DNA from 3 places in the Micromonospora sp. NPDC051924 genome. Region 1 is predicted to be linked to each of the others. Evidence: riboswitches for the same ligand, from Rfam matches in the RefSeq annotation. Region 1 holds a riboswitch; each other region holds the start of a gene.
The links. A riboswitch is a leader RNA that binds a small molecule or an ion and turns the genes downstream of it on or off. The one in region 1 is predicted to bind cyclic di-AMP.
Positions count from the first base shown of each region.

Region 1 (3,264 bases):
AAGACCGTTCTCCACCACTTCCTCACCACCGTTCCCGAGGCCACCGCCATCTGGTCCGCGCTGCTCCTGCTCGCCCTCGGCGTCCTCGCCGTGCTGGTCGCCCGGCCGGAGCGGGACACCCCGCCCGAGGTGGCCCCCGATCCGGCCGCCGAGGAGGCCGCCCGCCGCGCCGACCTGAGCCGGTACGCCGACGAGGTGGCGGTGGCGGCCGCCGGGGCCGCGCAGACCGCCCGCCGCCGCCGCGAGCAGTGGCTCGCCGCCCAGGGCGAGGTCGGGCAGGCCTGGCGGGCGTACGACGAGGCCGAGGTCCTCGCCCGCCGCCTCGCCGGCGCCGCCGCGCTGCCCGAGCCGCGTACACCCCGCACCCCGGCCGAGTACGCGGCCCGGGAGCGCTGGCTGCACCACGCCGCGATGGCGGCGCACTGGCGGGGCGACCTGACCGCCCGGCAGTTGGCCGACGTGCTCGCCCACCGCAACGGCTGGGACCCCCGCCGGCACCCGGCCGGGCAGGAGATCGTCCTGGCCCGGGCGGTACGCGAGCACCGGCGCTCCGGCTGGCGGACCGCCGCCGAGCGGGAGCAGCGGGCGTGGCGGGACGCCGAGTTGGCCGCCGACGCGGCTCGCGTCCTGGCCGCCGAGGCGTACGCGGCCGCCACGGCACTGCGTCCGGGCGTGGTGCCGGCGCGGTCGGCCGAGCCGGTGACCCGGCAGCCCGCTCCGGTGCCGGCCGCCCCGGCCGTGACCACCCGTGCGCGCTGGCGCCCGGCCCGGGTGGGCTGAATCGTTACCCGAATGTGGTGAGCCCCGTCACGGGATGCCCGAAACGGTCATCGGGAACAGCTCGGGCGATCGACTCCCGCAATTCCGGGCCGCTCGCTACCCGATGTCCGATTGTTGCCCGACAGTTCCGACATAACTGCTCGTCCCATTGAGTAACGTCAGTGATCGGCTGTTCCGGTCAGAGTAATGATGTTCGAGGTTTACGCAGGTGGGGACGCTTGGCAGGTGGCGTACCCGCCGGTAGTGTCGGCGCGTCCGGTGCGGTTTTCGATCGCAAGAGGCGACGCCGTGCCGACCCGCTCAATCGTGATCTCACGAACCGGGGACCCAGTGCAACACCGGGGTGAATCCGCGAGCTTCGGCCGCGGTAGGGCGTACTTCCCGCCCGAATCCGTCAGCTAACCCGGTAGGCGGTGTAGGAAGGAGTCCCATCCTCGTGCCGACCACCCCCCGATCCTCTCCCCGCCTCCACGGCGCACCGGTGCCGGCGCTCGCCTGACAGCGTCCAAGCACCCCCGGCAGCCCGGCCACTCCGGGCGCTTCCCTTCCCGCGGCCACCCCGCCCCACGAACGCGCGTGAGTTCCTCCGCGCGGCGGGCGGGCGTGTGCCGCTCCGGCCCCCCGTGGAGGAACACGTGAAGCACCACCTGAAGCGACAGCTGCGCCGCCTCGCGACCGAGCGCCCGTACCAGATCGTCGCCGGCTCGGCCGCGGCGCTCGTCCTGGCCGGCGGCACCGGCGCCGCCCTGGCTGCCACCAACGACTCGCCGGTGCGCCAGCAGCACACCGCCGCCGTCGCCGAGTTGGCCCCGCAGCTGGGTCAGGTCGCCGCCGAGGCCAAGATCGCCGCACCATCGTCGCCGTCCGCTTCGCCGAGCGCGTCGCCCACGGCGAAGGCCAGCACCGCCAAGGCCGACCCGGACGTCACGAAGAAGGCCAAGCCGAAGCCCCCGTCGACCAAGGTCCTCGACTACACCTACGAGGCGCAGACCGCCTACTGGAACTGCGGCCCGGCCGCGGTGCGCAACGCGCTCAGCGCGAGCGGCGTCGAGACCACCCAGGACGCGATGGTCGCCCCGCTGAACGCCGGCGAGAACGGCACCAACTCCGCCGAGGACACCACCCGCGGGCTCAACCAGATGCTCAAGGGCAACCCGTGGCGGACCCACATGATCCCCGGCAGCCCCACCCCGGCCCAGATGGACCAGCTCCAGGCCGACGTGGTCAAGGCCGTCACCGACGGCCGTGGCGTGGTCGCCAACATCGTCGGCGACGCCACCGACACCGACGGCGGCTGGCACTCCTTCTCCGGCGGCCACTACATCGCGGTGGTCGGCTACAAGAACGACGGCCGCACCGTCCGGATCGCCGACTCGGCCGACCCGTCGGTGCCGGCGTACTGGATGAGCACCATCGACCTGGCGAACTGGATGGCCACCCGCGGCTACTCCGCCTGATCGCACCCCGCCCCGTCGGGCCCCGGCTCCCCCCCGAGCCGGGGCCCGACGTCGTCTGTCGGACTCCACGGCCGTCCCGTCTCGCGCGTCGTGTCCGTCCGATGGCACACTGCGCCGTATGGGTGACGCGACGGGTACCCGCCATCTGCTGCTGTTGCACGGCATGGGCGCCACCGGCGAGGTGTGGCTGCCCTGGGCGCCGCTGTTGGAGCGCCGCTGGGCGGGCCGCTGGCTCGCCCCCGACCTGGCCGGCCACGGCTGGTCCCCGCCGCTGCCCGAATACTCCTTCGAAGCCCTCGCCCGCCGGGTGCTGGAGGGGCTCGGCCCGGTCGCCGAACGGCTCGGTGCCCGGGACCGCCTCGTGGTGCTCGGGCACTCCCTCGGCGGAGTGGTGGCGCTGGCCCTGGCGGCGCGGTCCCGGGGGTTGCCGGTGGACGCCGTGGTGGGGCTGGGCATCAAGGTCGTCTGGTCCCCGGCCGAGCTGGCGAAGGCCGGCGAGCTGGCCGGGCGGCCGGTGACCTGGTTCGCCAGCCGGGACGAGGCGGCCCGGCGCTACCTGCGCGTCTCCGGGCTGGCCGGGCTGTTCGCCCCGGACCATCCGGTGGTGGACGCCGGGCTGCGCCGGGAGGACGGCCGCTGGCGGCTGGCCATGGACCCGGCCGCCTTCGCGGTGGGGGAGCCGCGGCTGCCCGCCCTGCTCGCCGCGACCGACGTGCCGGTGCTGCTGGCCCGGGGCGAGCAGGATCCGATGGTGTCCGACGCGCAGCTCAAGGAGCTGGGCGTGCCGGTCGCCACGTTGCCGGGGCTCGGCCACAACGCCCACGTCGAGGACCCGGAGGCGGTGCTCACCCTGCTCGACCCGTACCTGTGAGGACCTGATGCAGTCGCACCTGGCCGAGGTGGAACGCGTGCGTGGTGGTCAGCGACGGGCCACGGGTTGGCGCAGGATGGTCCGCAGCTTCGCCGGCTCGGTCCTCCGCGGGTCGCTGAGATAGATCTCGTGGTGCGGCCCGTTGAACGTGAGGCC
Region 1 covers NZ_JBVJJA010000023.1:62,850-66,113, reverse strand. The annotation lists gene ACZ6S5_RS19435 (hypothetical protein) at 1-780, shown strand, start outside; cyclic di-AMP (ydaO/yuaA leader) riboswitch at 1,068-1,208, shown strand; gene ACZ6S5_RS19430 (C39 family peptidase) at 1,404-2,237, shown strand; gene ACZ6S5_RS19425 (alpha/beta fold hydrolase) at 2,356-3,108, shown strand; gene ACZ6S5_RS19420 (GyrI-like domain-containing protein) at 3,157-3,264, opposite strand, start outside.

Region 2 (3,264 bases), on a different contig from region 1:
CGCTGGTCGGCGGTCTTGCCACCGGTCCCGGCGTGCTGATCGCGGCGCGGGTCGCCCAGGGCCTGGCCACCGCAGCGGTCACCCCGGCCGCGTTGTCACTGCTGACCACCACGTTCCCGGAAGGTCCGGCCCGGGACCGGGCGCTCGGCCTCAACGGGGCGCTGATGGCCGCCGGCTTCACCACCGGGGCGATCCTCGGCGGCCTGCTGACCGACCTGCTGAGCTGGCGGTGGGCGTTCTTCGTCAACGCGGTGGTGGCGGCCGCGGTGCTGGCCGTGGCCCCGCTGGTGGTGGCCGAGAGCCGGCCACCCCGGCGGCCCCGGCTCGACCTGCCCGGCTCGTTCACCGTCACCGGTGGGTTGCTGGCGTTCGTGTACGGGCTGACGGCCGCCGGTGAACACGGGTGGACCGACCGACGAGCCTTGGCGGCGCTCGCCGTGGGGGCCGTGCTGCTGGTCGCGTTCGGGGCGGTGGAGCGGCGGGCCGCCGCGCCGCTGGTACCCGCCGCGGTGCTGCGCCGCCCGACCGTACGCTGGGGCAACCTCCTCGGGCTGCTCGCCTTCGCCACCGAGACGTCCCTGGTGTTCCTGCTCACCCTCTATCTGCAGCGAGTGCTCGGGCTTCCGCCGCTGGTCGCCGGCGGTTCCTTCGCCGTCCTCGGCATCGGCACCGTGCTCGGCGGCGTGCTGGGGCCACGGCTGGTGGCCGCCTGGGGGGGCCGGCGAACGATCGTGGCCGGTTTCCTGGCTCAGGCCGCCGCGACCGCGCCGCTGCTCCTGCTCGGTGCGGACCGGGGGTGGATGCTGCTGCTGCTCGTCGCCACGTTCGTCGGTGGGGTCGCCAACCTGGTGGTGATCGTCGGCTTCATGGTGACGGCGACATCCGGCCTGCCCGACGGCGAGCAGGGGCTGGCGACCGGCATCGCCACGCTCAGCCAGCAGGTGGGCATCACCGTCGGTATCCCGGTGATGTCCGCGGTGCTGGCCGCGGTGGTGCACGGCCTGGGCACCGACGGCGGGGCGGTGCTCCACGGCGTCACCGCCGCCATCGCCGCGAACGCCGGCGGGTGTCTGCTCGGCGCCGGGCTCGCCGCGTTCCTGCTGCCCGGGCCCGCGTCGGGCCTGGCGGAGACGGGCTGAGCGAGGCACCGGGTCAGTGCGCGAGACGCGGAACGCCCGACCGGTTGCCCGGTCGGGCGTTCCGCGCGGATCCGCCGGGAGGCCGGATTCCGTGGTGCCTCAGCGCAGGCGCAGCTTCTGGCCCGGGAAGATCAGCCCCGGGTCGGCACCGACCACGCGCTTGTTGCGCTCGTACAGCGCCTGCCAGCCGCCGACGAGGTGGTGCGCGTCGGCGATCTCGGACAGGGTGTCACCGGGCTTGACGACGTAGGTGCCGCCGGTGCTCGGGGTGGTGGAGCGGTGCTTGCGGGTGGCCGGCCGGTCACCCCGGAAGGACCGGTCCTTGGTGGCCTTCCTGGTCGACTTCTTCGACCCACCGTCCGACTTGGACGAGTAGTGCTTGGACGAGCCGCCCTTCTTGCCGCACACCGGCCAGGCGCCGATGCCCTGCCCGTCGAGGACCTTCTCGGCGATGGCGATCTGCTCGCTGCGGCTGGCCAGGTCGGCGCGGGCGGCGTACGTCTGACCGCCGTAGCCGTTCCAGGTGCTCTTGGAGAACTGGAGGCCGCCGTAGTAGCCGTTGCCGGTGTTGATGTGCCAGTTGCCGCCGGACTCGCACTGGGCGATGGCGTCCCAGTTGACGCTGGAGGCGCTGGCCGGTGCGGCCGGGCCGAGGATGGCGGCGGCGCCGGTGGCGGCGCCGACGACGAGCGCCCCGACGGCGAGGCGACGCTGCGTGGTCCGTCGGTGACGAGCGACGTGTTCACTTGCCATGTTGGGTTTCCTCCACGCCGACGAGGTGAGCTGTCGGGTTCGGGCCGAGGAGCCCGGCCGCCGATGGCGGCTTCACCCCGAGGTGTCGAGCACCGAGGAACGTGTGGGTCCCCCGCTCCCGCCGTGAGGTCCAGGTACCGCCGGGCCGGTGGCGGGATTAGGCGTTACCGGCCCGTGGTGTCCGCGATCGCGAACGGATACGACGTTAGGAACCCTTTCGGACGAATGCCCACTTCTTGTGAAGTTCTTCACCCGGCCGAGCGACGACGTCACGGCTCGGGTTGCGCGCGGAACCGGCGTGGCGTACACGCGGGCTCATCACCCACAGTGACCGTCCACGCCGGTCCCGTACGCGTCCCTTCAGTACGTCAGGCCGTAGCCCTGCGGGAAGAGCGGCACCTGCCCGTCGCCGGCGTTGATGGGCTGCTGGCTGACCGAGTTCATCCAGGTCATCGGCAGTTTGCCGGTGGGTGCGTACCCGCCGAAGAGGACGTCGGCGACGCCGGCGCCCTCGGTGCCGGGCAGCCAGGAGGCCAGCAGCGCGTCCCACCTGGGCAGTTCGGCCGAGATGTCCATCGGCCGGCCGGAGACCAGCACCACGATCACCGGCACGCCGGCGTTGCGCAGCGTCGAAATAGTGCGCAGGTCCTCACGGTCCAGGCTCATGCTGCCGGTCCGGTCGCCCTGCCCCTCGGCGTACGGTGTCTCGCCGACCACCGCGATCGCGGCCCGGTAGGTCCCGTCGATGCCGGTGCCGCGCTGGTTGTAGGTGACCGTGGTGGTCGGCCCGACGGCGGCGCGGATGCCCTGGAGGATGGTGGTGCCGGGGGTGATGTTGCCCGACGAGCCCTGCCAGGAGATGGTCCAACCGCCGCTCTGGTTGCCGATGTTGTCGGCGTTCTTGCCGGCCACGAAGATCTTGTTGTTGTCCCGGGCCAGCGGCAGGACGCCGCCGCTGTTCTTCAGCAGCACCTGGGACTGGCGCACGGCCTGCCGGGCAAGGCCCCGGTGGGCCGCGTTGCCCACCGTCGGGGTCCAGCTCCGGTCGGTGTACGGGCGCTCGAAGAGCCCCAGTTCGAACTTCTTCGTGAGGATGCGGCGGTTGGCATCGTCGATCCGGCTCATCGGCACGTGCCCGTTCTGCACCTCGGCGCGCAGGGTGCTGATGAAGCTCTTCCAGGCGGTGGGCACCATCACCATGTCGATGCCGGCGTTGATCGCGGTGCTCACCTCGGCGGCGGTGAAGCCGGCGCTGCCGTCGATCTGGTCGATGCCGTTCCAGTCGGAGACGACGAAGCCGGAGAAGCCGAGCTCTCCCTTGAGGACGGTGGTGATCAGGTACTGGTGGCCGTGCAGTTTCACGCCGTTCCAG
Region 2 covers NZ_JBVJJA010000003.1:143,906-147,169, forward strand. The annotation lists gene ACZ6S5_RS03205 (MFS transporter) at 1-1,139, shown strand, start outside; gene ACZ6S5_RS03210 (transglycosylase family protein) at 1,239-1,892, opposite strand; cyclic di-AMP (ydaO/yuaA leader) riboswitch at 1,894-2,066, opposite strand; gene ACZ6S5_RS03215 (glycoside hydrolase family 3 protein) at 2,253-3,264, opposite strand, start outside.
Region 2: linked by a shared signal. The riboswitch ahead of ACZ6S5_RS03210 (transglycosylase family protein) and the one ahead of ACZ6S5_RS19430 (C39 family peptidase) in region 1 are both predicted to bind cyclic di-AMP.

Region 3 (3,264 bases), on a different contig from region 1:
CTTGGCCTTGATGTGCTGGGCGACGTAGCCGTCCACCGAGCGCAGCGTGTAGTGCCAGCCCAGGTAGGTCTTGTCCTGGACCAATTTCACGCTGGGGCCGAAGTAGCCCTCGGTGTCGTGGATGACGATGTATTCGATCTTCTGCTGGGCCGGCCGCGCGCCGAGGTCGTGGTTGCCGTAGTCGCCGGCGCCCGGGCCGTACTTCTCGTACGGGGCGGGAATCCACTCGCAGGCGAGCCGGACCGGGCATTCCAGGCCGTCCGGCCGCTCGGCGCGGCGCAGGCCCAGCTTGTGCAGCCCGGACTCGTCCGGCGTCACGGCGGCGGCGGCGAGGGTCACCCGCTGGCCGTCGTCGGTGGTCCGGCTGGCGCCCTGGCCGATCTGGTCGTACACCTCGTCGGCGAAGGCCGCCGCGGCGTCCTCGGTGTCCGCGCCGGAGTACCGGGCCACCGCGCCGTACCAGGCCGCCGGGTCGCTGCCGGCGCCGACCGGCCCGCCCAGATCCTTCTGGTACGAGGCGAGCAGCGCCGCGCCGCCCCGGATGTTCGCGACGGCGTCGGTACGCAGCGTCTCCACCGGGATGCCGGTGAGCGCGGCGGCGGCGTCGACGGTCTGCAGGGACGCCTGCGGCAGCACGTCGCCGGAGGGCGCGGCGGCGACGGTCGGGTCGAGCGTGAGCGGGCGGGAGTCGTCGCCGCGCGGGTCCTCGTTCTCGTCCACGTGTGAGCTGGACGGGGTCGAGGCGACCTGCTCGGCGTCGGTCAGGTGCATCGGGCCGTAGCCGCCGCTCGTGCTGGGCTGGCCCGGGTGGGTGTCCCAGCGGGACTCCAGGTACGAGACGCCGAGCAGGACGCTCTGCGGCACGCCGTACTCGTCGGCCGCGCCGGCGTACTGCTGCTGCCGGTCGGCGGTGTCGGCGCTGGACGGCTCGGCGGCCACCGGGCCGGTGGTCGCGAGCGCGGTGGCCGCCGCGACGGCGGCGGCCAGCAGTATCCGTCTGCCCGACGGCGGGGGTGAGAGGTGCATCGAACCTCCAGACAGGGATGGGGGTCACTGCGTTCCCACCCTCACTCCGCACCCGCCTTGCGGTCAATACCTTTCCGGCTGGTAAAACCCGCTGAAGAAAACCTTCATCCTCCGGATCGTGGCCGCAACTTCGCGTACGGAGTGTCACGGCCGCGTGAGTTGCGTCTTGATAACGGCGATCTCTACTCTGGTCAATCGTCGGCCGGCAGTTTCATCGCCCAGCCCGGGTGGTGACGGTCGGACACCGCCGAGTCGCCTCCGGGCGAGCCGGGGACCCAGGTAACTGGGGTGAATCCGCAGCCTCTGCGGTAGGGCGGCTCCCTTCCTGCCCGAACCCGTCAGCTAACCCGGTAGGCGGTCCGGAAGAAGGAGTACGGAGCCCGGTGGCTAACCATGCCCCGCGGCCGCCGTCGGCGCGGTCACTCGACCGGCTGACGGCTGCGCCGCGTTCACGCTGGTCCCGCTTCACCACCGCCCTCGCCGCCCTGGTCGGCACCGCCGTCATCCTGACCGGCGGCGCCACGGCGGCCCACGCAGACCCGTCGGTCGCCGAGATCGAAGCCCAGATCGACCGGGACTGGAACAAGCTCGAACCGATCATCGAAAAGGTCAACGCCACCCGCGAGGACCTCGCCGCCAACCGCAAGCAGGCCGCCGCGCTGGCCAAGCAGATCGCCCCGCTGCAGGCCAAGGTCGACCAGGCCCTCGGGCAGGTCGGCGGTCTCGCCGCCGACGCCTACAAGGGGGACAACCTCTCCACGGTGAACGCGCTGCTGGGCAGCCGCTCCCCGGGTGAGGTGGTCGACAGCCTGGAACTGCTCGACCGCTTCGCGCACCGCCAGCAGCAGCAGGTGCAGACGGTGGCCGAGCTGCGCGACCAGCTGGCCGCCAAGAAGCAGCCGCTGGACGACATGATCGCCAAGCTGGCCCGTACCGAGGCCCAGCTCGCGGCGCAGAAGAAGCAGATCGACGCCGAGATCGCCCGGCTCCAGAAGCTGCGGCTCAAGGTGTACGGCAACGGGGGCGGCGGGCCGCTGCGTCCGGCGCCCTGCCCGGCCGGCTACCCGGGTGGCCCCGGCGGGGTCGCGGCCAAGTTCGCCTGCGCCCAGATCGGCAAGATCTACGTCTGGGGCGCCGCCGGGCCGGACCACTACGACTGCTCCGGCCTGACCATGGCCGCCTGGGCCAAGGCCGGTGTCTCGCTGCCGCACAACGCGCGCCAGCAGCACGACGTCACCCGGCGGGTGAGCCGCAGCGAGCTACAGGTAGGCGACCTGGTCTTCTACTACAGCGACCTGCACCACGTCGCGTTGTACGTCGGTAACGGCTGGGTGGTGCACGCCTCCCAGTCCGGCAAGCCGATCACCATGAAGCGCGTCGACGACGGCCAGATCAACAGTTACGGCCGACCGGGCTGACGGTCCGCAGGGGCTCCCGCGACGCGGGGGCCCCTGCATCGTTCCTCAGCGGGTCGGCCAGACCCGCCAGTTCTGCCAGGACCGGCTCGGCGTCGGCCCGCGCTGCCCCTGGTAGCGCGACCCGTAGACCGCGGAACCGTACGGGTGCTCGGCCGGCGAGGAGAGCCGGAAGATGCAGAGCTGGCCGATCTTCATGCCCGGCCAGAGGGTGATCGGCAGGTTCGCCACGTTGGACAGCTCCAGCGTGACATGGCCGGAGAAGCCCGGGTCGATGAAGCCCGCCGTCGAGTGGGTGAGCAGCCCGAGCCGGCCCAGGCTGGACTTGCCCTCCAGGCGGCCGGCGAGCTGGTCGCCCAGCGAGATCACCTCGAGGGTCGAGGCGAGCACGAACTCGCCCGGGTGCAGCACGAACGGCTCGCCCTCGGGAACCTCCACCATCGACGTCAGGTCGTCCTGCTGGACCGCCGGGTCGATGTGGGTGTAAAGGTGGTTGTTGAAGACCCGGAACAGCCGGTCCAGGCGTACGTCGATGCTGGACGGTTGCACCAGCGTGGGCTCGAAGGGCTCCAGCGCGAGCGTGCCCGCCTTGATCTCGGAGACCAGGTCGCGGTCGGAGAGCAGCATCGGAACACCATAGCGACCGGTACGGGTGACCTGCGTGTCGGACTACATCTTCGTACACCTGTTCGATAGAATGTTCGCATGGCTTCCTGGTCCGAATTCGCCGCCGACGAGCCCCGACTCGCCGACGAGATCCGCCTTCTCCTGCAGCAGTACGGGCCGGGCTTCGGCTACCTCGCCACGGTCCGCGCCGACGGCG
Region 3 covers NZ_JBVJJA010000046.1:23,145-26,408, forward strand. The annotation lists gene ACZ6S5_RS28445 (N-acetylmuramoyl-L-alanine amidase) at 1-1,026, opposite strand, end outside; cyclic di-AMP (ydaO/yuaA leader) riboswitch at 1,262-1,397, shown strand; gene ACZ6S5_RS28450 (C40 family peptidase) at 1,410-2,444, shown strand; gene dcd (dCTP deaminase) at 2,490-3,068, opposite strand; gene ACZ6S5_RS28460 (pyridoxamine 5'-phosphate oxidase family protein) at 3,147-3,264, shown strand, end outside.
Region 3: linked by a shared signal. The riboswitch ahead of ACZ6S5_RS28450 (C40 family peptidase) and the one ahead of ACZ6S5_RS19430 (C39 family peptidase) in region 1 are both predicted to bind cyclic di-AMP.